One region of the Sphingomonas sp. RB1R13 genome, then DNA from elsewhere that is predicted to be linked to it. Evidence: predicted binding sites of a transcription regulator. Region 1 holds the regulator's gene; the other holds the start of a gene.
The links. Region 1 encodes LexA, which represses DNA repair genes until DNA is damaged. Its sites were predicted from a motif close to GTTCCNCNCTTGTTCT; they were not measured.
Positions count from the first base shown of each region.

Region 1 (14,959 bases):
GGCCTGCGCGTCGATTCCGCTGCGGATCTGGTCGAGCGCGTCGGCGGCGTGGCCGAGCAAGCTCTCGATTTCGCTGCGGTGCGAGGCGGCGACTTCCTCGAGCTGGGCGCGCGCGGCGGCGCTGGCGCTTTCGATGTGGGTGAGGTGGGTGACCAGCCGGCCGGAGGCATCGCCAACCACGACGTCGGCTGCTGCGGTGCGCTCGGTCAGCGTGGCAATTTGTGCCGCGTACAGTTCGGCTTGGCGCGCGGCGTCTGTGCCTGCATCGCGAAGCCGCGCAGCCATCGATACAGCATGCGCTTCGGCCACGGGTAGGTCGGCGAGCAGCACCCCAATATCGGTCCGCGCGGCATTGGTTGCCTGATCGAGCGCGGCGCCATGCTGCGACAATCGCTGCGATCCCTCGTCGAGTTCGCGGGTCACGCCGCCAAGGCGTTGCGCAGTTTCCTCGCCCAAGGTCATCAACTGCGCCGACATCGACCGAAGCGCGTCATGACTTTCGCTGATCCGGGTGCCAAGCACCGCCAACAGCCCTTCCAGTGAACGCGCCTCGTTGCGCATCGCGATCACCGATCGGGTGAAGCGTTCGGCCTCCTTGCGGCGGGTCCGCCCGAACATCAGCCAGCCAAGCCCGAGCAGCGCCAACGGCCCGGTCACGACCGCAATCCATTGCGCCAGCGCCGGGGCATCGAGAGGCACGCCGCCAAGGGCTCGCCCGGCCGACCATGCGCTGTAGGCCAGCCACAGCGTCGCCAGCACCGCGAGCGCCCAGCCAAGCACCATCCGCCCGCCCGCGCCATCATGTTCGGCACGCGTTTCTTCCCACTGGCCGACGTTGAAGCCGACCTCGTCGATTACTGGATCGGCGTAGGCGCCAAGCGGCACCTCATCGCGCGAGCCTTCGGACGGGGCGGAGCGGAGTGGGTGCGGTTCCATAAGGGATAGTTTACCATCTTCGGCTCTAAGTCAAAGCGAACAAAGTGGTGCCGGTCAGGCTGGCCTTGCGCCCGTGCCTTGGCCTAAGGCGGACCCAGAGGGATACGGGGACGGGCATGACGTTGGGCGCGCTGATCGGCGCTTATCAGGAAGACGACCGCGGCGAGCTTCGCGCGCTGCTTCCGCTCGCCGGCCGGACCCTGCTGGAATATCAGGCTCGCTGTGTCGAAGCGGCGGGCGCGGCGCCGATCGTGATCCTGGTCGAGCGCGTTCCCGTCGCGCTTCAGGACGCGATGGATCGGCTGCGCCAGGAAGGGATCAGCGTCATCCCGGTCAGCGACGGCAACGAGGCAGCGTCGCGGTTCGAGGCGGGCACGCTGATCCTCGAGCTGGCCGACGGCATTGCTCCCGACGTTGGCGACATTGCTCGACTGGTCGAGCTCGACGAACCCGCGATCGCGACTCTGCCCGACGATGAAGCCCATGCGGCGTATGAGCGGATCGACAGCAGCAATCGCTGGGCGGGCATTGCGCTGGTAAGCAGCTCGACGCTCGGCTCGACAGCGGCGATGCTTGGCGACTGGGACCTTCAGTCGACCTTGCTGCGTCGTTCGGTGCAGGGCGGGGCGCGCTTGATCCGGCTCGATGGGCCGGGGGGTGGGCCGCTGCTTGCCGACAATGCCGAGGCGCTGGGCGGATTCGAAAAACGCCTGCTGCTCGCGTCGCGGGGGCAGCGGCATGACGTCGCCAGCCGCTTCCTGCTGCCGATAATTGAGGAATTCGCGACCGAACGGCTGATGGAAACGCGGCTCAGGCCGGAGTGGCTGGTTGGCGCCGCGCTGTCCCTGACGCTGGCCGCGGCCTTTGCCTTTACGCGAAGTTGGTTGTGGCAAGCGCTTGCCATGCTGGTCCTTTCGACCCCGCTCGATCTTGTCGCGACGAGGCTCGGAACGCTTCGGCTGAAACCCCTGTCGCGGGCGTTGTGGACCAAGCGCGCATTGTGGCCCGCTGCAGGGGCTGCGCTCCTGGCTCTGGGATGGGACAGTTTTCGCCACGGCGGAGGCGGGTGGGGACCGCTCATTGCGGCGCTGTCGGCATGCGGGTTCGCCCAGGCGCTGCGGATCGAGCGCGCGGGACAGCCAGCGCCGTTCGAGCCGTGGATCTTCTCGCGCCGCAATGCCATTTTCCTGGCGCTGCCCTTTGCCGTCGCAGGCTGGTGGAATGGCCTGCTCGCCGTTTTGGTCCTCTATGCCGCGAGCAGCTTCTTTCTCGTCCAGCATTTGCGCCACCGCATTGTTGGCGACTGAAACCGCCCCAAAGCGGATTGAGGCGGCGTTAACTTCAATCGGCTAATGGTCGCCGATGATGATGATGTCTGAGGAATGGCCGATCGCTGCCCGAGCAGCAGACCGCCCGGTCGACCCTGCGCGCCGCGCGGGGTGGATCCGGCTAGATACCGTCCGTCGCGACTTCTTCCTCGATCCCGCAGCGCGCTTGTCCGAGCAGGAGCGGGCGCTGATGACGACGATGCTCGACGATCTCGTCTCGACTATTGCCGACGAACTTGTCGCAGGGCTCACCGATGGGCTCGATTCGATCGCCGCCGAGGGACATGATGCGCTGATCGCCCGGCTGTGGTCGAGCGGACTGCTCGATCGCCCGGTACTTGTGTCCTTGCTCCTGCGGCGCGCCGACGAGCAGCGCCTCGCCGCCAACCTCCAGCTGCGCCAGCAGCCCGGCCGTCCGCCGCTCGTCCAGCGCTGGGTTGCAGACAGCGATGGCGAGCTCGCGGCCTGCGCCATGGCCCTGGTGATCGCGCGCGGCCGACGCCGCGATCGCTATGGCCAAGGCCGCCTGCTGTTCGATGACCTTCCCGCCGAGGAAGCCGTCGCGGTGGTCAATGCAGTTGCCGCTGGCATCCGCCAGCCGCTCCCCGCACATCCCGGAATCGACCGCGCGCTCGCTGCGGGGGCTGGAACCCTGCTTTCGCGCCATGATGAAAATCAGCGGATCGACGCGATGCTTGCCGCGCTAGTGCGAATGCTCGAACGCGCTGGCCGACTCGACGATGCATTGGTGGCAGACGCCGCCGCCGAGGGTGAGACGGCGCTTCTCGCGGCGATCCTTGCGCGGCGCGGGGGACTTCCCGAGGACCGCAGCTGGGATCATCTCATTGCCGGCGGCGAGGGGCGGCTGGTGCTGCTCGCGCGGCTTGCCGGGCTTGCTCGACCGACAGCGGCGCGGCTCGTGGCCGATCTCGGCGCGCTGACGGGGATTGCCGATCCCGCCGCCGAAATGGCGATGTTCGATCAGTTCGGGGAAGAGGCCGTCGAGGATCGGCGCGGCGAGTGGCGACTGCCTGCTTCCTATCGCGATGCTCGCCGGGTCCTGCGCAATGGCTAGCGCGCCCGATGATCCGCAAATCGTCACAGGCCGAGTCGATGCCGCAGGCCGACTGGTGGCAGCCGATCCGCCGCTGGCCGCGCTCCAGCTCGAGGCCGGGTCGTCGCTTGGCGGCCGCCTTGCGCTGCCGCAGATTGCCGCAGTGGTGCGCCTCGCCCGCGAACTTGGGGTGCCACTGTCACGCCCGGTTACGGCCGCCGGCGCGAACCATGATTATGACTTGTGGGTCCGCGCCACGCTCGACGGCGACGAGGTCGCGCTGGAGATTGAAGGTTGGCGTCCGCGCCCCGCCGCCGCCCCGCGCCTCGACCTTGTCCTCGCCGCCGACGATGACGCGACCGTCGCGCGTGATCCGGCGATGGGCGAGTGGGCGACCGATTCAGAGCTGAAACTCACTGCGCTCGCGCCGGATCTGGCCGAGCGGCTCAAGATTGACCCGGTCGACGCCATGGGCCAGCCGCTGACTCGCTACCTTAAGCTCGACGAGGATGACGACGGCACGCTGCCGCTGCTCGCTGGGCTGGCCGCTCGCGCGCCTTTCTCTGGACAGCAGGCGAGCCCACGGAGCGGCGATGGTGTGTCGCTCCTGCTATCGGGAGAAGTGCTTCGCGACGAAGCGGGCAAATTTGCTGGATTCGCCGGGCGCGCCCTGCCGCCCGCGCCATCGCTGTCGGTTGTCCCCGTCGCCGCGCCAGAGGGGAGAGGCTTTACCGCCGGGCTCGATGCCGCGCTTCGCTCACCGCTCGACCGGATTATTGCCGCCGCCGACAAGATCGTCGAGCGCAGCGATGGCCCGTTGCGCAGCGACTATGCCAATTACGCGACCGACATCGCCGCCGCCGGGCGCCACCTGATGTCGGTCATCCGCACGATGAGCGAGGGCGCTGCTGCCTCGCACCGCGTCGATCTGCGCGGCTGTGCCAATGAAGCGATCGCAATTACCGTCGCCAGTGCCGAAGCCCGCGGGGTCCGTGTTTCCATCAACCCATCAACAGCCATTTTTGCCGAGGGCGAGGAACGCGGAGTGGTCCAGATACTCGTCAACATCCTCGGCAATGCGGTTCGTCATTCGCCGAACGAGGGGGCCGTGACCATCTCGATCGTCGCAGATGTCGCCGTCGCTCGGGTGACAATATCCGACCAGGGCCCGGGCATCCCGCTCGTTGACCAGCAGCGAATCTTCCAGCGGTTCGAACGGCTCGACAGCGACGCCGGAGGGACCGGGCTGGGCCTGGCTATCGCCCGCCGCCTAGCGCAATCGATGGGCGGCGAAGTCCAGCTTGACAGCGCGCCAGGCACCGGCGCGCGGTTCACTCTAGAATTGCCGCTGGCCTAGGGTCTTTTCCACCCAAGATGAGTCGGCACCAATTCGACTGAAATAAACTTTAGCCGATACGGCTGCTGACCGGCATGTAGTCGCGCGCGGTCTGCCCGACGTAGAGTTGGCGCGGACGTCCAATCTTTTGCTCGGGGTCCGATATCATCTCGTTCCATTGCGCAACCCAGCCGACGGTGCGGGCCAGGGCGAACAAGGCGGTGAACATCTCGGTCGGGAAACCGATCGCGTTGAGGATCACACCCGAATAGAAATCGACATTGGGATAGAGTTTCTTCTCGATGAAATAGGGGTCGTTGAGCGCGATATGCTCAAGCTCCTTGGCAACGTCGAGCACCGGATCGGTAATGTTAAGTTCTTTCAGCACCTCGTCGGCAGTCGCCTTCATCACCTTCGCGCGCGGGTCGAAATTCTTGTAGACACGGTGGCCGAAGCCCATCAGGCGGAACGGATCGTTCTTGTCCTTTGCCCGCGCGATGTACTCGGGAATTCGCTTCACGTCGCCAATCTCGCGCAACATGTTGAGCGCAGCCTCGTTGGCCCCGCCATGCGCGGGTCCCCACAGGCAGGCGATGCCCGCCGCCATGCAGGCAAACGGGTTCGCACCCGACGATCCCGCCAGCCGGACAGTCGAGGTCGAGGCGTTTTGCTCATGATCGGCATGGAGGATGAAGATCTTGTCCATCGCCGCTTCGATGATCGGATTGACCTCATAGGGTTCGGCCGGGACGCCAAAGGTCATGCGCAGGAAGTTGCCGGTGTAGGACAAGTCGTTTTGCGGATAGAGAAACGGCTGTCCGACCGAATATTTATGCGCCATCGCGACTAGGGTCGGCATCTTGGCGATCAGCCGGTGCGACGCGATCATGCGCTGCTTGGGATCGGTGATGTCGGTCGAGTCATGATAGAATGACGACAGCGCGCCAACCACCCCGCACAGGATCGCCATCGGATGTGCATCGCGGCGGAAGCCACGGTAGAAAGTCGACAATTGCTCGTGGACCATGGTGTGGCGGGAGATTGTCCAGCTGAAGTCCTTGAGTTCGGTCGCACTCGGCAAGTCGCCGTGAAGCAGCAGATAGCTGACTTCCATGAAGCTCGACTGCTCAGCCAGCTGGTCGATCGGATAGCCGCGATGGAGCAATATCCCGGCATCGCCATCGATGTAGGTGATCGCACTCTGGCATGATGCCGTCGAGGTAAAACCCGGATCGTAGGTGAACATGCCGGTGTCGGCATAGAATTTGCGGATATCGACGACTTCCGGGCCCACCGTGCCGGGCAGGGTAGTGTAGGCTTTTTCACTGCTACCGGTCTTGATGGTGGTCGGCTCGGTCATTCGGTCGGCTCCAACTGGTCGTTGATGCGGTCAATGCTTTCGCCCTGCCCGAGGTGCAAGAGGACGTCAAAGATTCCGGGTGAGGTCGTGCGCCCCGTGAGCGCAGCGCGCAGCGGTTGGGCGATCTTCCCCAGTTTTTGGCCGGTCTCTTCGGCGACGGCGCGAACCGCTCCTTCAATGGTTTCAAGGCTCCAGTCGGGTAGCGCGGCGAAGGCTTTACTCGTGATGGCCAGTAAACCCCGCGATTCGCCCGTCAGCAGGGCGACGGCGGCAGGCTCGATCGTCAGCGGTCGTTGTTCGAACAGGAAGCGAGCACCATCGGCCAAGCCATTGAGATCATGCGCCCGGGCCTTGAGCTCGGGCATGGCGGCGACGAGCCGTTCGCGCCCCGCTGCGTCAGTTCCGAGGGCTGGTGCAACCAACTCGGCGAGGCGACGGTCGTCGGCGTGGCGGATGTAGTGGCCGTTGACGCTTTCCAGCTTTTTCCAGTCCATCCGCGCCGGGCCCTTGCCGACATGATCGAGGTCGAACCACTCCACTGCCTGATCGCGGGTGAAGATTTCGTCGTCGCCATGACCCCACCCAAGCCGCAGCAGATAATTGACGAGCGCCTCCGGCAGTATCCCCAGCTCGTCGCGATAGGCATCGACCCCCAGCGCGCCGTGCCGCTTCGACAGCTTGGCGCCATCGGGTCCGTGGATAAGCGGAATGTGGGCATAGGCGGGTTCCTCCCATCCCATCGCGCGAACGATCGTTAACTGCCTAAAGGCATTGTTCAAATGGTCATCACCGCGGATCACGTGACTCACCGCCATGTCGGAATCGTCGACCACCACTGCCAACATGTAGGTCGGCGACCCGTCAGAGCGCAGCAGGACCATGTCGTCGAGCTCGGCGTTGGCAACGGTCACCCGGCCCTGAACGAGGTCCTCGATTACTGTCTCGCCATCGGTCGGCGCCTTGATCCGCACCACGAACGGGCGGCCATCGGCGGGGGCGTCGCGCTCGCGCCACTCGCTTACCAAGCGGAACGGGCGCTTTTCGGCCTGTGCCGTCGCGCGCCGTTCGGCGAGTTCTTCGGACGTCAGATAGCAGCGATAGGCCTGCCCCTTGGCGAGCAATTCCTCGGCTACATCGGCATGACGTCCGGCGCGGTCGAACTGGAACACCGGAGGCTCGTCGCCGCCGATCTCGAGCCAGTCGAGCCCGTCGATGATCGCGTTGATCGCTGGCTGGGTCGATCGAGCGCGGTCAGTGTCTTCGATTCTGAGCAGGTAGCGCCCGCCATGGTGCCGCGCGAACAGCCAGTTGAACAAGGCAGTGCGGGCGCCGCCGATATGAAGAAAACCGGTTGGCGATGGCGCGAACCGTGTAACTACTGGCCTTGCGGTCAAGCGGCCGATCCTTTGTCTTGGGGGCATCATGGAGTGGGCGAGCGCCCGTAGCATAGCAGGTTCCCCGCTGCCACTGGCAGCGTTGCACATCCGCGGGCAAATGGCGCGCGTCCATGGCGGGCTGGAGCTGTTCCTCGAGCGCCAGCGCAACCAGCTGCCATTGTGGGCGGCGGTCGCGCTGGGACTCGGCGTTGGGCTGTGGTTCTGGCTGGCTGGCCCAATCCAGTGGGAAGCCTTGCTGTGCATCGCCGCTGCCGCGCTGCTCGCCGGGTTACTGGTTGTACCCGGCCGTAGCGGGATGGTGCTGGCCTGGCTCGGCGCGCTGATTGCACTCGGCGTCGGGTTGGCGTGGACGCGCTCGGCGACGGTCGCCGCGCCGCGCATCGATCGCCCGGTCATCGCCAGTTTTGCCGCGACCGTGACCAAGGTTGAGCCGCGCGTCGCCGACGGCAAGCTGCGCCTTACACTCGCCCCGGCAGACGCCAAATTGCCACCTCTGGTCCGCGTGACCCTCGACCTCGACCAAGCGCCGTCCGGCCTCAACAGCGGCGTCACGGTGCAGCTTCGCGCGCGCCTCGCGCCCCCGCCACCGATGGCCCTCCCCGGGGGGCACGATTTCGCCCGCGACGCCTGGTTCAACGGGCTCGGCGCGGTCGGCAAGTCGCTTGGGGAGGTCGTCGTAACCCGTTCGGCGCCGCTTTCGGGGCTCGATGGGCTACGCAGCCGGCTCGACGCGCATATCCAGGCCTCGCTCCCGGGCCCCTCGGGAAGCGTAGCCACTGCTTTTGCCACCGGCAATCAGAACGCCATCTCCAAGCTCGACGCTGACGCCATGCGCCGCTCGGGGCTTGCCCATCTCCTGTCGGTCAGCGGGCTGCACATCGCCGCAGTGGTCGCGGCGACGATGTTCCTGTCGCTGCGCCTGCTCGCGCTGAGCGAAGTGCTGGCACTTCGGTTCAACCTGATGCTGGTATCCGCCGCGGCCGCGGCCGCAGCCGGGATCGGCTACACGCTGCTGACGGGTGCGCAGGTCCCGACGGTTCGCAGCTGCGTAGCGGCGTTGCTCGTCCTCGCGGGGATGGCGCTGGGGAGAGAAGCGATGAGCCTGCGCCTGGTTGCGACCGGCGCCGTGATCGTCATGCTGTTCGTCCCCGAGGCGGTCGTGGGGCCGAGTTTCCAGATGAGCTTCGCGTCGGTGGCGACGATCATCGCGCTCCACGAGTTCAGCCCGGTCAAACGCTTCCTCGCGGCGCGGGAGGAGCATCCGCTCCAGCGTCTCGGGCGGCGGATATCGTCATTGCTGCTGTCCGGGCTGGCGGTCGAATTCGCGCTTATGCCGTTCGCTCTGTATCATTTTCATCGCGCCGGATTCTACGGGGTGATCGCCAATCTCGTGGCGATCCCGCTGACAACTTTTGTGTCGATGCCGCTCGAGGCCGCAGCGCTAGCGCTTGACGCGGTCGGGCTTGGGCACCCGTTGTGGGTCGCGACGGGCTGGTCGCTCGATGCCCTGCTGTGGATCGCGCACCGTGTCGCGGGATTGCCTGGTGCGGTCGCGATGCTGCCGACAATGCCGACCGCAGCGTTCGTGGCGATGGTGCTGGGCGGACTTTGGTGTTGCCTGTGGCGGGGCAGGGTACGGGCATGGGGGCTTGCGCCGCTGGCCGCCGGTGCCCTGGCCGCGATCAGCGTCGCGACGCCCGACTTGCTGGTCAGCGGCGACGGTCGCCATGTCGCGGTCATCGGTCCCGACGGCGCGCCGCAGATGCTGCGCGAACGTGCTGGTGATTTTACCCGCAGCCTGTTCGCCGAAAGTGCCGGCTTCGACGGAGAGACGGGCTGGATCGAGGACGATCGTTCGTCACGCTGCAATGACGACGCCTGCGCCTTTTCGATCGAGCGAGACGGCCGCCGATTCGACATCCTCGCCTTCCGCTCGGCCTATCTTGCACCTTGGGCCGATACAGTTGCCGCCTGTGCCCGCGCCGACATCGTTGTCGCCGAGCGCCGCCTGCCGCGCGGCTGCACCCCGCGCTGGCTCAAGCTGGACCGAGATTCGCTTGGCCAGAGCGGTGGCCTGTCGCTTGTCCTTGGCGCGGAACCACAGGTCGAGAGCGTCGCTGACCGCGTCGGGCAGCATCCATGGTCGGGGGTTCGCTAGCGAGAGCCTAGCGCGTGCTCCACACCGCGAGCTCATTGCCCGACGGATCGATGAAGTGAAATCGCCGCCCGCCCGGAAAAGCAAAGATCGGTCGGGCAATGATTCCGCCTGAATCCGCCACGGCGTCGAACGCCTTGTCGAGATCCTCGACCCGAACCACCGGAAGCGGTGCCGACAGCGCGTCGTCATGCTGGCCGTTGAGCCCGACATCGACCGTGCCGCCTTCGGTCGCCGAATAGTCGGGGCCGTAATCGGCAAAGCGCCAACCGAACGCCTTGGTGTAGAAGGCGCGGGTCAGTTCATGCGCCGTCAGGCTGGGCAGCTCGACATAATCGATGCGAATTCCCGCCGGTTCGTCGCCCATCCTCAGTAGCGCCGGATCAGGCCCGCCAGCCGGCCCTGGATCTGGACCTGCTCGGGACGATAACGCTGGGCTTGATAATGTCGATTGGCCGGATCGAGGCGGATCATCTGGCCTTCACGGCGGAATGTCTTGAGCGTTGCCTCGGCGGCATCGATCAGGGCCACGACAATCTCCCCCTCGCGCGCCGTGTCAACCTTTCGGATGAGCGCATAGTCGCCGTCGAGTATGCCTTCCTCGACCATCGAATCGCCTGACACTTCGAGCGCATAATGTTCGCCCGGCCCGAGCAGTGCGGCGGGCACTGCGAACGCTTCGGTACCCTGCAAGGCCTCGATCGGCGTTCCCGCCGCAATCCGGCCGTGCATTGGAATTTCGATAAGGTCATTCGCCGCTGCGCGGATCCGCGTTGGCGCAACGATCGGCGCGGGCTTCGCGACCGCGAGATCGGGCATCTTCAAAATTTCGAGCGCGCGCGCACGATTAGGCAACCGACGGATGAATTGCCGTTCCTCGAGCGCCGAAATCAGCCGGTGAACTCCCGACTTCGACTTTAGCTCAAGTGCCTCGCGCATCTCGTCGAAGCTCGGGCTGATCCCGGTCTCGCCCAGGCGATGATTGATGAAGCTGAGAAGTTCATGCTGCTTGGCGGTGAGCATGGGCGCGTCCTCTAAGGTTCCAGTAAGAACAGATACGGAACGTGTAGGCAACGTCGCCGACCGCGTCAAGCGCCCTTTTCAGCCACGCCGACAAACGCCCCGACGAGCGCCGGACCATATTCGCTGGCAATGCTTTCGGGGTGGAACTGAAGCCCGTGTATTGGCGCCGTATGATGGCTGAAGCCCATGATCGTGCCATCGTCGCTCCACGCGTTTGCAGTAAATTCGCGGGGCAGAATATCGACCGCCAGGCTGTGGTAGCGCGTGGCATTGAACCGCGCTGGAAGTCCCGCAAACAATCCCGCGCCGTGGTGATTGACCGCGTTGCTCATGCCATGAACCGGGCGAACCCGGCGGATCGTTCCGCCACCGCTTAGGGCGATCGCCTGGTGGCCGAGGCATATGCCGAGCAGCGGACGCCCGGCGCTGATGCAGGCGGCAGCGATGGCGATGGCGGTCGGCGCGTCCCGCGGATGGCCTGGACCTGGGGACAAGATGATGCCGTCGACATCGTCGGCCATTGCGTCGCCGACGCTGATCTCGCTTGCACGCACGACCCTGACCTGCGCCCCGGCGACGCGCAGCAGGTCGACCAGCATAAAGGTAAAGCTGTCGTCATAGTCGACCATCAACAGCCGGGCGGACATGCGCTTATTGCGCGGCCGCACCCGGGTTGACGAGCCGCTGGCGGGTCGCCGCAATCGCGCCCTCGTTGCGTACCACCCCGACCTTGGCCTGGACCGCTTTGAGGAACTGGTCAGCCAGTTCCTGCGACGCGCCTTCCTGGAACTGGCCCTGGACCTGCGCGATCAGCGCGGGCTGGTTGAGCGCATTGCCGGGGATGACCTTGACCGCGCGGATGACAGCAAAGGCATTGGCGTCAGGCATCGCGACCATCCGGCTGCGGCCCTGGGCGAGGCTAAACAGCATCTTGAGCGGCGGAAGGATTTGCGGCGGGGCCTGCTGAAGCTGGGCACGGCGGGCGTGGATCGGCGAGGCGGGAGGCAGCTTGACCCCGGCGGCGGCGATTGCTTGGGCGAAGCTCTGGCCACCGGCGACCTTGGCCGCGATCGCCTCGGCGGCAAGCTTGGCGCGCGCCAGGCCCTGCTGGGTAGTCCAGTCGGCCGCGACGCGGGCGCGGATCTGGGCCAGCGGCGCGGGCGCAGAAGCAACGGTCTGGCCGACCGAGACCAGCGCAAATCCAGCGTCGGCGGGCAGCGTTTCAACCACCGGCTTGTCGTTTGCGGTCAGTTCGAAGCCCGACTTGAGCGCCCCGCCAAGCTCGGGTGGAAGGGTGAAGGCAGGGTTGCCGAGCTGCTTGCCCTGTTCGGTGATGAGCGGGGTTTCGACCACCGCCAGCTTGTTGCGCGCGATGACATCCGCAAAACTGCCGCCATCCTCAATCTCGGTCTGGATCCGGTCAACCAGGTCGCTGAGGGCATCCTTGCGCTTGTCGACGGATAGCTTCGCGATGATTTCGGGCGTGGCGGCGGCCAGGCTCTTGCCCGCGCTCGCCTTGATGCTCTCGATGCGGACGATGTGGTAGCCGAGATCGGACTTGATCGGGCCGACGATTGCCCCCGGCTTGGCCGTGGCATTAAACACCGCGCTGGCAACCTTGGCGCCGGCCAGCTCGGTGAACTGGGCGAGCGTCTGGGGGCCGACCGAGACGTCTGCGTTGCTGAGCCCGGCGGGTTGGGCTGCAGCGGCGAAGGGGCTGGTCCTGGCGCGACCGGCAAGTGCATTGGCGGCGGCGGCATCGGCGACAACGGCCTGGCTCAGGACGCGAGTCTCGCTGGCGCCATAATCGGCCTGGTGCGCGGTATAATAGGTCGCGATTTCCTGCGCCGAGGGTGGCGTGGCAACGGCCTGTGCCTGGCCGAAGCGGGCGATCCGCAGGCTGCGCTGCTCGGGCACGGTATAGCGCGCCTTGCTAGTGGCGTAATAAGCGGAAAGCTGGGCGTCGGTCGGGGCAAGGCCGGCGGTGAAGGCGCTGACCGGAATGATCGCCAGTTCGCCCTCGCGTTCCTCCAGCAGCATCGACGCGTAAGGCGCGGCGAGCCCGACCGTGAGGCGGGCGTTGGCGGCGGCGGGGGCAAGGAACATCTGCTGGATGATCTGCTGGCCCAGCACGCGGCGCAGGCCTTCGTCGGTCAGTCGCTGCTGGCCCAGGAACTGGCGATAGGAGGCATCGGAGAATTTTCCGTCAAGCCCGCGCGTGGCGGGGATCTGGGCAATCGCAGCCCCGACCAGCCGCTGCGACAGGACAAATCCATTGTCCCTGGCAAAGGCACTCAACGAGCGCGCCTGGATGATCGAATCGATGATCTGATTAAATTGCGGGGCGAGGTCGGCATAGGTCGCAGCCGGGTTCTGCTGGCGCAGCTGGTTGAGCGCGCGGTCCATCGCCTCGGTGATGTCGCGATCGCTGACTTCCTCGTCGCCGGCCTTCGCGAGCGTGGTCGATCCGAGCCCGAAATTCGCGCCCTTGATCGAGTTGATGTCGCCCATCGCGAAGCTGCCGAGGATGAGCAGGAGGACGAGCACCAATATGCCGGTGCCGATCTTGGACTTGGACAGGCGGCGGAAACTGTCGAGCATGACGCGGGGGCCTCTTGCGAACGCTGGGAAGTTGAAAGGGCGGCTTTAGGGCGGGACGGGCGATTGGCGCAAGGCGGAGGTCTTGCTAGGCGGCAATGACATACGGAGGATCAAATGGAACATCGCAAGCTCGTTGCAGGCAATTGGAAGATGCACGGGACTGCCCAAAGCATTGCCGAAATCGTCCAGATCGCGGCCGCCGTGCCGCGCGGGGTCGACGTCGTCTTGTGCCTTCCCGCGACGCTGATCGAGCGGGCGGCGCGCGCCGTGCCGGGCTTTACCATAGGTGCCCAGGATGTCCATATCGAGGCCGCCGGCGCTTTCACCGGGGACGTGGCGGCGCACCAGCTGCACGATGCCGGCGCCAGTTTCACCATCGTCGGCCACAGCGAGCGGCGCGATGGGCATGGCGAGGCCGATGCGGTGGTCGCGGCCAAGGCGATCGCGGCGATGGCGGCAGGGCTGGAAGTGATCATCTGCGTCGGCGAGACCCGCGACGTGCGCGAGGCGGGGAGGGCGGTCGTCACGGTCTCGGCCCAGCTCGACGCTTCGCTCACGCCGATCCCGCCGACGGCGGTCGCCTATGAGCCGATCTGGGCGATCGGAACGGGACTGGTGCCATCGCTTCAGGACATTGGTGACATGCACGCGGCGCTGCGGGAGCGGCTCGTGGCGGCTTATGGCGAGGCGGGCGCCCGGGTGCGCCTGCTCTATGGCGGGTCGGTCAAGCCGGGCAATGCGGCGGAGATTTTCGCGATTCCCAACGTCGATGGCGCGCTGGTCGGCGGGGCGAGCCTGACCGCGGCCGATTTCCTGCCGATCGTCGAGGCGGCGGCCGCTGCCTGATCGCTCTTGCCAGCCGACAATCAGCGACGCACAGGTTGCCACTGTAACAAGCGGAGTAAGACATTGACCCGACTGAAGCTGTTCGCCGCGATGACCGCACTGTCGCTGATCTCCGCCAGCGCCGCTGCCCAGGACATGGTCTTTCCCAAAGGCGGTGACATTCCCGCGACGTTCGTGCCGGTCAAGGACAGCTTTTCTTATGTGAAACGCGACGTCATGATCGCGATGCGCGACGGGGTGAAGCTGCACACGGTGATTCTGATCCCGCGCGGATCGAAGCTCGCGCCGATGATGCTCGACCGCACGCCCTACTCGGCAAGCAAGCTGATGGCGCGCGGCGGCGGCGGGCCTCAGCTGGAGGATGCACTGTTCCCGGGCTACGCCGAGCTGGCCCATGCCGGATATATCATGGTCGCGCAGGACGTCCGCGGGAAGTATGGTTCCAAGGGCGACTATGTGATGAACCGGCCAATCGTCGGGCCGCTGAACAATACGAAGGTCGATCATTCGACCGACGCCTATGACACGATCGACTGGCTGGTGAAGAACGTCCCCGAGTCAAACGGCCGGGTGGGCACGATCGGGACCAGCTATGACGGGTTCACGGTGCTGATGAGCCTGGTCAACCCGCATCCGGCGTTGAAGGCGGCGGTGCCGATCAATCCGATGGTTGATGTGTGGAAGGGCGACGACTGGTTCCACAACGGCGCCTTCCGCCAGGAAATGATGAGCTATGTCTACGGCCAGACCGCCAAGACCGACAGCGGCGAAGAGTGGTTCAGCAACCGCCGCGACGATTATGCGACCTTCATGCATTACGGATCCGCCGGAGCCTATGGCACGGCGATGGGCATGGACCAGCTGCCGTTCTGGAAGCGGCTGACCCAGCATCCCGCTTACGATGCTTTCTGGCAGGGCCAGGC
Region 1 covers NZ_JAXOJM010000002.1:558,481-573,439, reverse strand. Annotated here, with positions in the region: gene U1700_RS08970 (hypothetical protein) at 1-936, opposite strand, end outside; gene U1700_RS08965 (hypothetical protein) at 1,053-2,243, shown strand; gene U1700_RS08960 (DUF2336 domain-containing protein) at 2,299-3,339, shown strand; gene U1700_RS08955 (sensor histidine kinase) at 3,332-4,675, shown strand; gene U1700_RS08950 (citrate synthase) at 4,725-6,014, opposite strand; gene gltX (glutamate--tRNA ligase) at 6,011-7,435, opposite strand; gene U1700_RS08940 (ComEC/Rec2 family competence protein) at 7,509-9,569, shown strand; gene U1700_RS08935 (VOC family protein) at 9,577-9,933, opposite strand; gene lexA (transcriptional repressor LexA) at 9,936-10,589, opposite strand; gene U1700_RS08925 (anthranilate synthase component II) at 10,655-11,257, opposite strand; gene U1700_RS08920 (SurA N-terminal domain-containing protein) at 11,241-13,190, opposite strand; gene tpiA (triose-phosphate isomerase) at 13,305-14,036, shown strand; gene U1700_RS08910 (CocE/NonD family hydrolase) at 14,127-14,959, shown strand, end outside.

Region 2 (14,959 bases), 370 kb from region 1:
CCCCGGGCGCGGAACCCGGGGCCTGACCGTTCAGTCTTCGTCGGGCTCGGGTCCAGCCATCAGCGCCTCGCCGACCTCGTCCTTCTTGCCGCGTACGGCGTTTTCGATCCGCGCCGCAATCTCGGGATTCTCGATCAGATAGGTCTTCGAATTCTCGCGGCCCTGGCCGATGCGAATCGAGTCATAGCTGAACCAGGCGCCCGACTTCTCGACGATCCCGGCCTTGACGCCCAAGTCGAGGATCTCGCCGACCTTGGAAATCCCCTGGCCGTACATGATGTCGAACTCGACCTGCTTGAACGGCGGCGCGACCTTGTTCTTGACGACCTTCACCCGGGTTGTGTTGCCGACGATATCGTCGCGATCCTTGATCTGCCCGGTGCGGCGGATGTCGAGCCGGACCGAAGCATAGAATTTCAGCGCATTGCCTCCCGTCGTCGTCTCGGGATTGCCGTACATCACGCCAATCTTCATGCGCAGCTGGTTGATGAAGATCACGATGCACTTCGACCGGCTGATCGATCCGGTCAGCTTGCGCAGCGACTGGCTCATCAGCCGCGCCTGCAAACCGACATGGCTGTCGCCCATCTCGCCCTCGATCTCGGCCCGCGGTACCAGCGCGGCCACCGAATCGATCACCAGCACATCGATCGCGTTCGACCGGACCAGCGTGTCGACAATCTCGAGTGCCTGCTCGCCGGTATCGGGCTGCGACACGATCAGATTGTCGATATCGACCCCCAGTTTCTTGGCATAGGCCGGGTCGAGCGCATGTTCGGCGTCGACGAACGCCGCCGTCCCGCCATTCTTCTGCGCTTCGGCAATGACATGGAGCGCGAGGGTCGTCTTGCCCGAGCTTTCGGGGCCATAGACTTCGATCACCCGCCCGCGCGGCAAGCCGCCCACGCCCAGCGCAATGTCGAGCCCCAGCGATCCCGTCGAAATCGTCTCGATCTCGACCAGCTCGCGGCTGCCCAGCTTCATTGCCGAGCCCTTGCCAAAGGCGCGATCAATCTGTGCCAGCGCGGCTTCAAGCGCCTTTTCCCGGTCCGTGCTCACCTTGTCTCCACCCGCTACGACTTTCAAATTCGCTGCCATGACCCCGGTCCCTTCGTCAATCGCGCGCATCATGCGGCATCCCGATAAGGGTGGCGTACACCGTTTGTTCGTATGGAACAAGCAAAGAACACGGGTGCCTCGATTTTCCTGGAGTCGGCGATTGCGTGGCCATGCGCACTGCAGCGGATGACCCTCCGCGCGCTTGCTTTCCAGCCGCGGCAAGAAAGGAAATCATGCATCATCTTGGCCTCCCGAAAGGGTGCCCGAGCCCGCTCTGACTATCAGCAAATCGCCCCGGCACGAAATGATTTTCCGCGCGCCGTCATCACCCCGCCGCCGCCAATGTTGCACTTGCGAACAAAATGGCCCACTGCCCGCCCATGCTTCAATCGGCCCTCCCCCACGCCGGCCGTTCACGGCTTGGCAAGCGCGAGAGCGTCGTCCTCCTCGCTTCGCTGATGGCGCTCAATGCCTTTGCGATCGACATGATGCTCCCCGCGCTCCCGGCGATCGCCCATGGTCTTGGCGTCACGCGCCCCAACGACCAGCAATATGTCATCATCGCCTACACGCTTGGGCTCGGCGTTGGTCAGATGGCTTGGGGTCCATTAGCCGATCGCTTCGGCCGCCGCCCACTGCTCGTCGCCGGTCTCTCGCTATACGCCCTGCTCGCGATCGGCTGCGCAATTGCGCCGACGTTCGGCCTGCTGCTCGCCGGGCGTGCGGCAATGGGCGCGGCGGCCGCCTCGACCAGGGTGCTCGTCACCGCCATCGTCCGCGACCTGTTCGAGGGCGAGGCGATGGCACAGGTCATGAGCCTGGTCTTCATGACCTTCCTCGTCGTGCCCGTCATCGCCCCGTCGATCGGCCAGGCGGTGCTGACCATCGCGCCGTGGTCGACGATCTTCTACCTGCTGGCGGGCTATGCCGCGATGGTCCTCGCCTGGACCCTCGCCCGCCTGCCCGAGACGCTTCACCCCGGCGATCGCCGCTCGATCATGCCGAGTGCGGTGCTTGAGGCGTCGCGGGTCGTGACCGGTGACCGGCTGTCGGTCGGTTACACGCTGGCGACGACCGCGCTGTTCGGCGCGCTGTCGGCCTATATTGCATCGATCCAGCAGATCACCGCCGATGCCTTCCACGCTCCTGAGCGCGTGCCGCTGGTATTCGCCGCCTGCGCCGCGCCGATGGCCGGGGCGGCCTTTGCCAATTCGAAAATCGTCGGTCGCTTCGGGCTTCGGCAGGTCGGCCATGCCGGTCTCGCCGGCTTCGTCATCGCCAGCATCGCGCATTGGGCGGTGGCGATGAGCGGGCATGAAACGCTGCTGCTGTTCGTCGTCTTCCAGGCGATCACCTTCGTGTCGTTCGCCTTCTGCTCGTCGAACTTCTCGACGCTGGCGATGACTCATATGGAATCGGTCGCCGGCACTGCCTCATCGATTCAGGGGGTGACCAGTTCGATCGGCGGCGCGCTGATCGGCCTCGTCATCGGCCAGTTGTTTGACCTGACCGTCCTGCCCTTCCTGACAGGCATGATGCTGTGCGGGCTAGCGGCGGCCGCCATCACATTCACCACCGAACGGGGAAAACTGTTCGAGAGCCTCCCCGCCCAGTCGTCAGCTGATCCCGTTTAACCGCGAGCTTTCAGCGAGTCGCGGATTTCGCGCAGCAGGGTCACTTCCTCGGGCGCGACCACGACCACTTCGGCAGCGGGCATCGCGCGGGCGGCAGCGCGGACCATCAGATAGATGATCCAGGCCAGGATCAGGAAAGCGACCATGGCCGTCGCAAACGCGCCATAGCCCAGCACTGGAACCCCCGCAGCCTTCAACCCGGCATAGGTCATCGGGCCATGAAAGGTATCGGGAACCGGCTTCAACAGCATGTAATAGTTGGAAAAATCGAGCCCGCCGAAGACCGCGCCGACGACCGGCATGATCACGTCCTCGGTCAAGCTGGTGACGATCTTGGCAAAGGCCGCGCCGATGATCACCGCGACGGCAAGATCGAGCACATTGCCCTTGGTGATGAAGTCTCGAAATCCGCTCATGATGTGCTCCCCGATGGCGGCCCCCCGGGACCACTCACGGTGCATCATAAGCATCTTGGAACGTCGCGCGAGGGGGGGGCGGGCCGGAGTTTTACAACTCGAAATCCGTCAGGCGTTGGCGAGGGCCTCGTCGATCGCCGGGGTGACCCGGTCGATCGTGTAGGGCTTGTCGATCATCGGGACATTGTTGAACTCGGCGGGGGGCGGGTCGACATGGCCACCGCTGGCAATCACGAACGGGATCCCCCGCGCGCGCATTTCGCTCGCCACCGGCCAGATATTCTCGCCCTTGAGGTTGACGTCGAGGATCGCCAGGTCGAACCCGCCTTCCTCGACCGCGATCCGCGCCTCGCCGACGCTTTCACAAATGCCCTTGACCGTGTGGCCCAGCGAGTCGAGGAAATCCTCAAGCATCATCGCAATGAGCGGCTCGTCCTCGACGATCAGGATGGTATGCGTTTTCCCCACTCTATGCCCTTAGCAGTGCGTTCGAACCGCGCAAGCGCGTTTCATTTCGCGAGCAATACCTTGCGCGCGGCTTCGGCAAGTTCCTGCACTGAAAAGGGTTTGGGCAAAAACGCGACATTGTCGATATCGATCGATTTCCTCAGCTGCTCTTCGGCATAACCCGACATGAACAGGATCGGCAGCTTGGGCCGGGTCTTCCGCGCCTCGCGGACCATCGTCGGCCCGTCCATCAGCGGCATGACCACGTCGCTTACCAACAGTTCGATCGGCTCGCCGCGGCTCAGCACTTCCAGTGCTTCCTCGCCATTGGTCGCGGTAATCACCGTATAGCCGTGCCGAGTCAGCGCGCGCTCGGCAACCTGCCGGACCATCGGCTCGTCCTCGACCAGCAGCACGGTGCCCGTTCCCCACAGCTCGCTGTCCTTGGGCTTGGCCACCCGCTTGGGCGTCCCCGCAGCCTTGTCGGCGGCGTGGACCGGCAGATAGATGGTAAAGCGCGTGCCCTGGCCGACCTTGCTGTCGGCAAAGATGAACCCGCCCGACTGCTTGACGATGCCATAGACCGTCGACAGCCCCAGTCCGGTCCCCTTGCCCACTTCCTTGGTCGTGAAGAACGGCTCGAACACCTTGCCCAGGATACCCGGCGCGATTCCCGTCCCCGTGTCCTCGATCGAAATCGCACTGTAATCGGCGATCGGCAAAATGTCCGACCCCAGCTCGGCGACCTGGTCGGCGCGTACCGAATAGGTCTGGATCGTCAGCACGCCGCCGCCATTGCCGAACATCGCGTCGCGCGCATTGACCGCCAGATTGACGATGACCTGCTCCAGCTGCCCCGGGTCGGCGCGAACCGGGCCCAGGTCACGGCCATGTTTCAGCACCAGATTGACCGTCTCCCCCAGCAGCCGCTTCAACAAATGCGATACTTCCGACACCACGTCGGGCAATTGCAACACTTGCGGTCGCAACGTCTGCTGCCTCGAAAAAGCCAGCAACTGCCGCGTCAGCCCCGCCGCGCGGTTCGAATTGGACCTGATCTGCTGGATATCGTCATAATCGCTGTCGCCCGGCGTGTGCCGCATCAGCATCAGGTCGCAATGGCCGATGATCGCGGTGAGGATATTGTTGAAATCATGCGCCACGCCCCCGGCCAGCTGGCCGACCGCCTGCATCTTGGTCGCCTGTGCCACCTGCCGCTTGAGTTTCGCTTCCTCGCTATTGTCCTTCAGCAGCAACAGCACCGCGGCATTGCCCAGCCCGCGCAGCCCGGCGATCGTCAACGCGACCGGCTCGCCTTTCTGCTGCGCCAGCCGCACCGCCAGGTCGCCCGACATCGCCGGCCCGCGCGCATTGCGCCGCACCGCATCGGCCACCGCGCCCTTGTCCTCCTTGACCACCAGGTCGCCCGGATAGGCCGGCAGCTCGGCGACGTTGCCCGCCGTCCGGAACGCCTTGTTCGCCGTGATAAACCGCCCGTCGCGGTCGACCAGCGCCAGCCCCACCGGCAACACGTCGAGCAACGCCTGGATATTGGCGACACCCCCCGAAGACGGCGCCTCGGCCTGATCGATCAGGTGGATCGTGGCCGCCCCGCCATCGTCATGGACCGGGTCGAGCGGCACGTGGATGCTCCGTAGCACCCCGCCATTCTCGCCCTCGGCGCGAAGCCGCACCCGGTCGCCGTCGACCGCCTCGATCAGGTTCGCATAGAAAGGCGCATCCCCCGCTCCGCCACCGGCCTCGTCGTTGCTCAGCGCACGGTCGGCAAAGAGCTTGTTGGCCGCCAGCAGCCTGCCATTGCCGTCGACCAGCACCGTCAGCACCCCCGCCGCGGCCAGGCGCTCGCCTGCCGATCCGGCAATGCGGCGCGACGCGGCGGTCAGGTAATCGGGCTCGGGCGGCGGCGGAAAACGCCACAGCAGATAGTCTCCGCGCGCCCCCACCCGCTCGATCCGGACGCCATGCTCGTCATCCAGTGCGGCATAGGCATGACCGTCGCGCCATGCCTTGGCGCGCGCCTCGGGCAGGCTCCCGCCCAGCTCGTGCGGCGTCCGCGATCCCGCAAATCGCTCGCTATAGGCGGCGTTGGCGACGAGCAGTTGCCCCTCGCCATCGGTCACGGCGGCGGGTTCGGCATGAAGCCCCAGCGCTGTCCCGATCAGCGTCAGGTCGGGCACCGCCACCATTTCACCCAAGGGTGCCCTCGAAGCGCGCTTTTCGATCACGAATGCCGCGACCAGCATCGCGACGAAGCCCGCGAAGAACAACCACGCAAAGGGCATCGCCCCGACTGCGAAAAACAGGATCGCCCCGCTCGCCGCCGCCGCTGCGACCAGCGCCGGCACCAGCCAGCGCGGCCCACGGTCGATCGGTTCCTCGATCAGGCGCGCGTCGAGCGGGGCAAGGCTTCGGTGGAGCACCCGCTACCGATACGCCCCCACCCGCTCGGCGCAAGGGCGCGCGTGTAAACTTCGCCCGAACAACTAGCCCGCCGACCGCCGCCGATCGATCCGCCGCACCGTCCGCCGGGCGCGATATTTGCTGAAGATCCAGCGCCGCCAGAAAAACGCGCTGACCACATACCCCACCAACGCCGATCCCGCCGCGATCGTCAAAATGCCCAGCGCGATCGGCCCCGATGCGTGGTGGATCCAGAACAGGAAGCGCGCCACTTCGCCCGACACGTTGGCCGCCGCAACCGGATCGACGTCCGATCCGCGCCGAAGCTCCCACTTGCCGATCCTGTAGGCAGCATAATAGATTGGCGGGATGGTCAAAGGGTTGACCACCAGCGTCACTGCTGCGGCGACCGCGATATTGGCCCGCGCCGGGATCGCCAGCAACGCCGCCACGACCGTGTGCATGAACGGAATGATCACCCCGATCCCCAGCCCCAGCGCCACCGCACGCGGCACCGACCGATGGTTGAGGTGCCACAGGTTCGGTTGGCTCAATTGCCGCGAAAACGGCCGCAGCAGTCGATAATGGTGGATTGTCTCGCGCGTCGGGACATGGCGGCGAACGAACGCGGCAAATCCCGCCATCAGACGTCGCGGCGCATCAGCCGGCCCTTTTCACGTTTCCAGTCGCGCTCCTTCTCGACCTCGCGCTTGTCATGGGCCTTCTTGCCGCGCGCAATCGCCAGCTCGACCTTGGCCCGCCCGGCCGAATTGAAATAGATCGACAGCGGCACCAGCGTCAGCCCCTGGCGATTGATCGCGCCATGCAGCTTGGCGATCTCGCGCCCGTTCAGCAGCAGCTTGCGCTTGCGCCGCGGCTCGTGGTTCATCCGGTTGCCGTGCGAATATTCGGGGATCGACGAATTGACCAGGAACACCTCGGCATCCTCGACCATCGCATAGCTCTCGGCGATCGACCCCTCGCCGACCCGCAGCGCCTTGACCTCGGTACCCTTCAGCTCGATCCCAACCTCGTACCGCTCCTCGACATAATAGTCATAGCGCGCCCGCCGGTTCTCGGCGACGACCTTGACCTTGTCGAACGGAGTAGGAAGCGGCTTGCCCATAGGGGGGGAGATAGGGACGAGCGAGGCGTTAGGGAAGCCGACAACCGGCGTCTTCCCGGCGGAGGCCGGGATCCCGGTCGAAAAAGGAACTCAGCACTCGCGCGGCTCCACAGCGAGCAGAAAAAACTGTCCTACAGCCACCTCGACCTGCCATTGCCACTTAAGCCCGATTCGTCGGCCCGGCTCTTTCGATCTTTGGCCCGTGCATTCCGCCCCCTAAAACCCGGCGCAGAGCACCAAAAAACATCGTCACGACCGCGAACATGTGTGAACATTCGCGAGCCTACCGTTCGGAGAATAGCAATTTACCGGGTTTTTGTTTGCTCGCCGGTCGCTTCCGCTCGCTCGCTTACACCAGCCCCGCATGCGCCAGCGCCGCATCGACCACTCGCCGCGCCTCAGCCGACGGCTCGGTCATCGGCAGGCGCACCTCGGTGCTGAACCCCGGCCGCACCCGGCTCAGCGCATATTTGGCCGGCCCCGGCGAGGCATCGGCGAACATCGCGTCGTGCAACGGATAGAGCCGATCCTGCAGCACCAGCGCCTCGTCCCACCGCCCTTCCTGGCACGCCTTCTGGAACTCGGCACACAGCCGCGGCGCGACGTTGGCGCTGACCGAGATGCACCCGACCCCGCCCATCGCGTTGAAGCCAAGCGAGGTTTCGTCATTGCCCGACAATTGGCAAAAATCGGTCCCGCACTGGAGCCGCTGCGCCGTGACCCGACCAAGGCTGCCCGTCGCATCCTTGATGCCCACCACCGACGGCATCTTCGCCACCTGTGCCAGCGTCTCGACCGAGATATCGGCGACCGTCCGCCCCGGTACATTATAGACGATGATCGGCAGCGGCGACGCCTCGACCAGCGCCTCGAAATGCGCCAGCAGCCCGGCCTGGCTCGGCTTGTTGTAATAAGGCAGCACGATCAGCGCGGCGTCGGCGCCCATGTCGGCGGCCACCCGCATATGCTCGATCGCGGTCGCCGTATTGTTCGATCCGCACCCGGCGATCACCGGCACGCGACCCTTCGCCTGGTCGATTGTCAGCGCGAACAGCCGGTGCTGTTCCTCGTGGCTCAGCGTCGCGACCTCGCCAGTGGTGCCGCACGGCACCAGTCCGGTCGATCCTTCGGTGATTTGCCACTCGACGAAGACTCGATACGCCTCTTCATCGACACGCCCTGCCGTAAATGGCGTCACCAACGCCGGTATCGACCCGGAAAACATATATTATTTCCTTCCAGCGGAGTCCGCTGTCCCATAAGATCGAACCCGGAGTTTTCGTTCACCGGCTGATAAGGACCCTAGTGTCATCATGTCCAGCATGAGCCGCCTTGCTTTCCTCGTCCCCATCTTCCTCGCGACCACCGCCGGTGCCGCGATGCAGGCCGGACTTGTGCCTGCCGTCAGCACGACGACGCCCTCGCCTTACACCGCCGCGCCATACGCCGCTTCGAGCGACATCGACTATGCCCTGTCCGACTGGCGCCGGCTGCGCGGCAGCGAAGGCTATGCATTTGCCGACTATGCCCGCTTCGTCATGGCCAATCCCGGCTGGCCGGGCGAGGCCGGGATGCGCAAGGCAGCCGAAAAGGCGATGCGACCCGGCGAGAACCCGGCGACCGTCACCGGCTTCTTCCAGTCGACTAAACCCGTCACCGGCAATGGTTACGCCCGCCTCGCCGAGGCCCTCGCCGCCACCGGCCGCCCGACCGAAGCCCTCGCCGCCGCCCGTTCTGCTTTGTCAGCGCCCGACCTTGGCGCCTATGACGAAGCCAGCCTGATGACCCGCTTCACCGGCAAGCTGAGCTTTGCCGATTACGACAAGCGGATCGACGCGCTCCTGATCGCCCGCAAGCCCGCCGACGCCACGCGGATGCTCTATTACGCCAGCCCAGCCCGCAAACCCGCCTTCGCTGCACGCCTCGCCCTGCAAGGCCGTGCCCCCGACGCCGAGACGCTCTACAGCGCCGTCGCCGCCGAGGTCGCGACCGACGGCGGTCTCCTCCTCGACCGCGCCCGCTACCTGCGTGATACCGGCAATGAGGCCAGCGCCCGCTATCTCATGGCCCGCCAGCACAGCTTCACCGCGCGCCCCGCCAATCCCGAAGCCTATCTCGAACTCGCCACCACCTTGGCTCGCGGCGCCGCTGCCGATCGCCAGTATCAGACCGCCTATGACATCGCCCGCCAGGTCGACGACCTGTTCCCGACCGGCGCCGAGGTCGCGCTCCAGCCACTCGGAGTGCGCGACGACTATACCAACCTCACTTGGCTCGGTGGCGAAGTCGCACTGGTTTACCTTAGCCGACCGGCCGACGCCGTCGCGCTATTCGACCGCTATTCGCGCGGCGGTCGCTCGCTCCAGGTGATGACCAAGGGCGCCTATTGGGCCGGCCGCGCCGCGACCACCGCTGGCCAGATGGAAGGCGCCAACCGCTATTTCGAACGCGCCGGCGCAGTCCCCGAAAGCTTCTACGGCCAGCTCGCGCTCGAACGCCTTGGCCGACCGGTCCCGGCCCCGCTCGCCCTGCCGACGATGCTTGCCGACGATAGTCAGCGCAGCATGTTCCAGCAAAAGCGCATCGTCCGTGCTGTCCGCTATCTCGGTGCCAGCGGCCGCCGCGAGGAGCAGACCGTGTTCATCCGCGCCCTGTCCGAAAGCGTTACCACCGACACCGATCGCGTCCTCGCCGCCGAGTTCGCGCTGTCGATCGGACGACCCGACCTCGGCGTGTGGACCGCCCGCTCGGCCCGGATCCAGGGCGCGACCTTCTATTACAAGCCCGCCTTTCCGTCTTACTCGATAGCGGCAACGAGCAGGAACTGGTCGCTGGCGCATGGCATCACCCGCCAGGAATCAAGCTTCGACCGCAGCGCCCAAAGCGGCGTCGGCGCGCGTGGCATGATGCAGTTGATGCTGCCGACTGCACGCGAGCAGTGCGAGAAGATGGGCGTCGCCTATGACCCGTCGCGGCTGATGTCCGATCCGGCCTACAACATGATGCTCGGCAGCGCCTATTTCGCTCGGCTGGTCGATCAATGGGGCGGCAATTATCCGCTCGCCGTTGCCAGCTACAATGCCGGCGCCGGCAACGTCCGCAAGTGGGTCAACGCCAATGGCGACCCGCGCCAGCCGGGCGTCGACATCATCCGCTGGATCGAAGACATCCCGTTCAGCGAGACCCGCGGCTATGTCCAGCGGGTGCTCGAAAACAGCGTGGTCTACGACCGGCTCAACCCCACGCTACAGCCCGCAGGACCGGTTCACCTTTCGCAATATCTCGGCAAGTCGCGCCCCGGTTGATGGTCGATATCGAGGTTGAGGACGACAAGCGCCTCCCCCGCTTCATCACGCCTGCCGGAATCCACCGCATCCGCGCAGAATATGAACAATTGTTCGGCGGCGAGCGGCCCAGGCTGGTCGAAACGATCAGCTGGGCAGCGGGCAACGGCGACCGCTCCGAAAATGGCGACTATATCTATGGCCGAAAGCGCCTGCGCGAGATCGACCGGCGCATCTCCTATCTCGCAAGGGTGATGAAGCACGCCAAGATCATCGACCCTGCCGCGCAGATCGATCGTGACCGCGTCCGCTTCGGCGCGACGGTCGACTTGGCCGACGAGGACGACGCCCGACGGACCATGACGCTGGTCGGCGAGGACGAAGCCGACGCCACCGCCGGCATGATCAACTGGACCGCGCCCATCGCCCGGGCCCTGATCGGCGCGAAGGTCGGCGACGAGCGCACCGTCCGGCTTCCGGCGGGCGAGAAAAGCTATGAAGTGATCGCGATCCGTTATCCCAGTGCCAGCTAGTCTAGCCTAAGCCCGGATCTGCCCGATAGGGACGACCTTGTCGGCGCTCTCGGGCGGATCGAGCGGGATCGCCTTGGCCAGTGCTGCCGCCACCGCGGCCATCGCCGCCGACGCCCCGGCATCATCGCCATTGGCGTCGATCACCGTCCACGGGGCCCAGCGCGTGTTGCTGCTGCCGAGCAAGTCGGTCCACGCCGCCATCTGCTTGTCCCGCGCCGGTTGGCGGTCCTGCTGTGGCACAAGCCAGCGGCGCCACGTATCGGCATCGCGCGCGGCGATCCGCTCGGACTGCACATCGGCGCGGACATGGAAGAACAGCTTGATGATCAGCGTGCCATGGTCGCGCTGCTGGGCTTCAAACTCGTTGATCTCGTCGCCCCGCCGCGCCCACGCCTTGTCGGTCAGTCGGCCCAGCGCCCGCTCCTCGGTGGCCTCGCGATACCAGCTGCCGTGGAACAGTGCCGCGTCGCCGGGCCCGGGCAGGCTCGCCCAATATCGTGCCAGCCAGTGGCGGTCGCTGTCGCTCCCGGAGAAATCATGCGCCGCGAAATGGCAAGGGTCCCACTGCGCCGCCAGCCTCCGCAACGCGCCGCGCCGACCCGCGCTATCCAGCCCGTCAAACAGGATGATCGCGCGTCGACGATGAACGACCTGCGCCAGCTGGAGCGCCGCAAGCCGACCCTCCTCGACCGTCACGCCCGAGTCGCCTCGTTCAAATTTTGTTAAATCGATCGCCACGGGGCGGATGCGTATCGCATCCGATTTGGCGCCGCAATCGCTTACCCCCGATCAGTTTCCCACGCCGGGACCAGTCGCCGCTTGTCCGGGCCGGGGACCATCGACGACCAGCCTGATCGACAATTCCTTGAGCTGGCGATCGCTGACCGGCGCCGGCGCGTTCATCATCAGATCCTCGGCTTTTTGCGTCATTGGAAACAGGATCACCTCGCGGATATTGGGTTCTTCGGCCAGCAGCATGACGATCCGGTCGATCCCGGGTGCCGATCCACCATGCGGCGGCGCGCCATATTTGAAGGCGCCGATCATCCCGGGGAAATTCTCGTCGACCCGGTCGCGCGAATAGCCGGCAATCTCGAACGCCTTGTACATGATGTCGGGGCGATGGTTGCGGATCGCACCCGACGACAGCTCCACGCCGTTGCAGACGATGTCATATTGCCACGCGAGAATATCGAGCGGGTCCTTGGTCTCGAGCGCTTCGAGCTCGCCCTGCGGCATCGAAAAGGGATTGTGGCTGAAGTCGACCTTCTTGGCCTCCTCGTCATATTCGAACATCGGGAAGTCGACGATCCAGCAGAATTTATATGCGCCCTGTTCGATCAACCCGAGCTGCTCGCCGACGCGGGTTCGGGCAAGACCAGCAAGCTTGGCGGCCTGCAGTTCGGGACCGGCAGCGAAGAAAATTCCGTCATCGGGGCCGAGGTCGAGCTCGGCGGCCAGCTTGTCCATCCCCTCGGCGCCATGGTTCTTGGCGATCGGCCCGCCCCACTCGCCGGCCTTGCGGGTCGCATAGCCCAAGCCCGCAAAGCCCTCGCCGCGCGCCCAGTCGTTCATCTCGTCAAAGAATTTGCGGCTCTTCTCGGCGGTTTTCGGCGCGGGAATTGCGCGGACGACCATGCCCTTGTCGACGAGGCCCGCGAACAGTCCGAAGCCCGACCCGACGAAATGCGACCCGACGTCCGAGATCAGGATCGGGTTGCGCAGGTCGGGCTTGTCGCTGCCATATTTCAGCAATGATTCGCGATAGGGAATGCGCGGGAACTCGCCCGCCGGCGTGACCGCCTTGCCATTGGCGAATTCGGCGAACAGGCCGGCCAGCACCGGCTCGATCGCGTTGAAGACATCGTCCTGCGTCACGAAGCTCATTTCGAAATCGAGCTGGTAGAACTCACCCGGCGAGCGGTCGGCGCGGGCGTCCTCGTCGCGGAAGCAGGGCGCGATCTGGAAATAACGGTCGAACCCGGCGACCATCAGCAACTGCTTGAACATCTGCGGCGCCTGCGGGAGAGCATAGAATTTGCCAGGGTGGACGCGCGACGGGACCAGATAATCGCGCGCGCCCTCGGGCGACGAGGCGGTCAGGATCGGAGTCTGGAACTCGGTAAAGCCCTGCTCGATCATCCGCCCCCGGACCGAAGCGATGACCGCCGATCGAAGCATGATGTTGGCATGAAGCCGCTCGCGGCGAAGGTCGAGATAGCGATACTTCAGGCGGATATCCTCGGGATATTCCTGCTCGCCCGCAACTGGCATCGGCAGTTCGGCGGCGGCCGACTGGACCTCGACGGCCCGCGCGATGAGCTCAATGTCGCCGGTCGGGAGGCGGCTGTTCACCGCCCCGCCTTCGCGAGCAACCACGTCGCCGGTGACGGTCACAACCGATTCGACGCGTAGCCCTTCGAGAATCGCCAGCGCGTCCGATCCGGCGCGTGCAACGATCTGGGTCAGGCCGTGATGATCGCGCAGATCGACGAACAGCACCCCGCCATGGTCGCGCTTGCGATGGATCCAGCCCGACAGCCGCGCGGTCGTGCCGACATCGGCGGCGCGCAGGGCAGCGCAAGTGTGAGTGCGATAGGCGTGCATGGCGCTAAACTTCTTCGTATCATGGCGAGGGAATAGAGGCGCGCGCTTCGCCCCCGAACGTGCTCTTTGTCAAGGCGGGCTTGCCCGGCTATGGCCCCCGTCCATATGAAGATTCATCCGCTAATCGACACCAGCGCCGAGCTTGCCGCGCTGTGCGAGCGCCTTTCCAAGCATGACTTTGTCGCAGTGGACACCGAGTTCATGCGCGAAAACACCTATTGGCCCGAGCTGTGCCTGCTCCAGATCGCCTCGGTCGACGAAGCCGCGGCAATCGATCCGATGGCGAGCGGGCTCGACATGGCGCCGTTGCTCCACCTGCTGGTCGACAATCACGACGTGTTGAAGGTGTTCCACGCCGGCGGGCAGGACCTCGAGATCATCTACACGTTGACGGGCAAGATGCCGGTGCCGCTGTTCGATACCCAGATTGCGGCGATGGCACTCGGCCATGGCGAGCAGATTGGTTATTCCAACCTGATCGAATCGATGCTCGGGCACAGCCTCGACAAGGGCGCGCGCTTTACCGACTGGAGCCGCCGCCCGCTCGACAAGCGCCAAATTGATTATGCCATCGCCGACGTGACGCATCTCGCCGAGATATTTCCGCGGATGGTCGCCAAGCTCAGAAAGAATTCGCGCGGGGCATGGCTCGACGAGGAGATGGAGCGGCTCGCCGATCCGTCGAGTTTCGCGTTCGAGCCCGACCAGGCGTGGAAGCGATTGAAGCTCCCCGGTCGAAATCCGCAAGTCCTCGGCCGCCTGAAGGCCATCGCCGGCTGGCGTGAAAGCGAGGCGCGATCGAAGAATCTGCCGCGCGGACGGATCATCAAGGACGACACGCTGGGCGAACTCGCCTCGCACCCGCCCAAGAATCAGGAGGATCTGGGCAAGGTCCGCGGGCTTTCGGCTGGCTGGCGCAACAATGACATTGGCATGCGGCTGATGGCGGCAATCGGCAATGCCAAGCCATTGGAAGCCGACGAAATGCCGACCCGCGAGCCCAATCGCCCCGGCCTCACCAAGGACGCCGCGCTGGTCAGCGACCTGTTGAAGCTGCTGCTCAAGATTCGATCGAAGGAAACCGGGGTCGCGGCCAAGCTGATCGCGCGGTCTGACGAGCTTGAAGCGCTGGCCGCCGGGGTTCGCAAAGACCTCCACATCCTCTCGGGTTGGCGGTTCGAGGAATTTGGCCGCGACGCGCTCGATCTGGTCGAAGGCCGGCTCGCCTTCGCCACCGAGCATGGCAAGCTCAAGATGACCCGCACCTTGGCAGTCAGCGACGACTGCTAACCGAAACGGACTTCGGTTTCGCGGCCCATCGCGGCGCCGAGCTGCCTCAACCGCCGATCGATCGCTTCGGCATAGAGCGCCCGGAATCGGGGCGAGATGGTCAGCGTAATCTTGCGCAGGCCAAGCTCGACCCGGCTCTTGC
Region 2 covers NZ_JAXOJM010000002.1:191,355-206,313, reverse strand. Annotated here, with positions in the region: gene U1700_RS07180 (dicarboxylate/amino acid:cation symporter) at 1-26, shown strand, start outside; gene recA (recombinase RecA) at 31-1,098, opposite strand; gene U1700_RS07170 (multidrug effflux MFS transporter) at 1,440-2,693, shown strand; gene mscL (large conductance mechanosensitive channel protein MscL) at 2,690-3,112, opposite strand; gene U1700_RS07160 (response regulator) at 3,218-3,577, opposite strand; gene U1700_RS07155 (response regulator) at 3,619-5,997, opposite strand; gene U1700_RS07150 (DUF2062 domain-containing protein) at 6,061-6,621, opposite strand; gene smpB (SsrA-binding protein SmpB) at 6,621-7,103, opposite strand; gene dapA (4-hydroxy-tetrahydrodipicolinate synthase) at 7,453-8,328, opposite strand; gene U1700_RS07135 (lytic transglycosylase domain-containing protein) at 8,417-10,408, shown strand; gene greB (transcription elongation factor GreB) at 10,408-10,920, shown strand; gene U1700_RS07125 (polyphosphate kinase) at 10,927-11,658, opposite strand; gene aspS (aspartate--tRNA ligase) at 11,710-13,527, opposite strand; gene rnd (ribonuclease D) at 13,633-14,817, shown strand; gene U1700_RS07110 (Ppx/GppA family phosphatase) at 14,814-14,959, opposite strand, start outside.
Region 2: recA (recombinase RecA) is a predicted target of LexA. The motif match lies at 1,173-1,188, and genes of this name have one in related genera.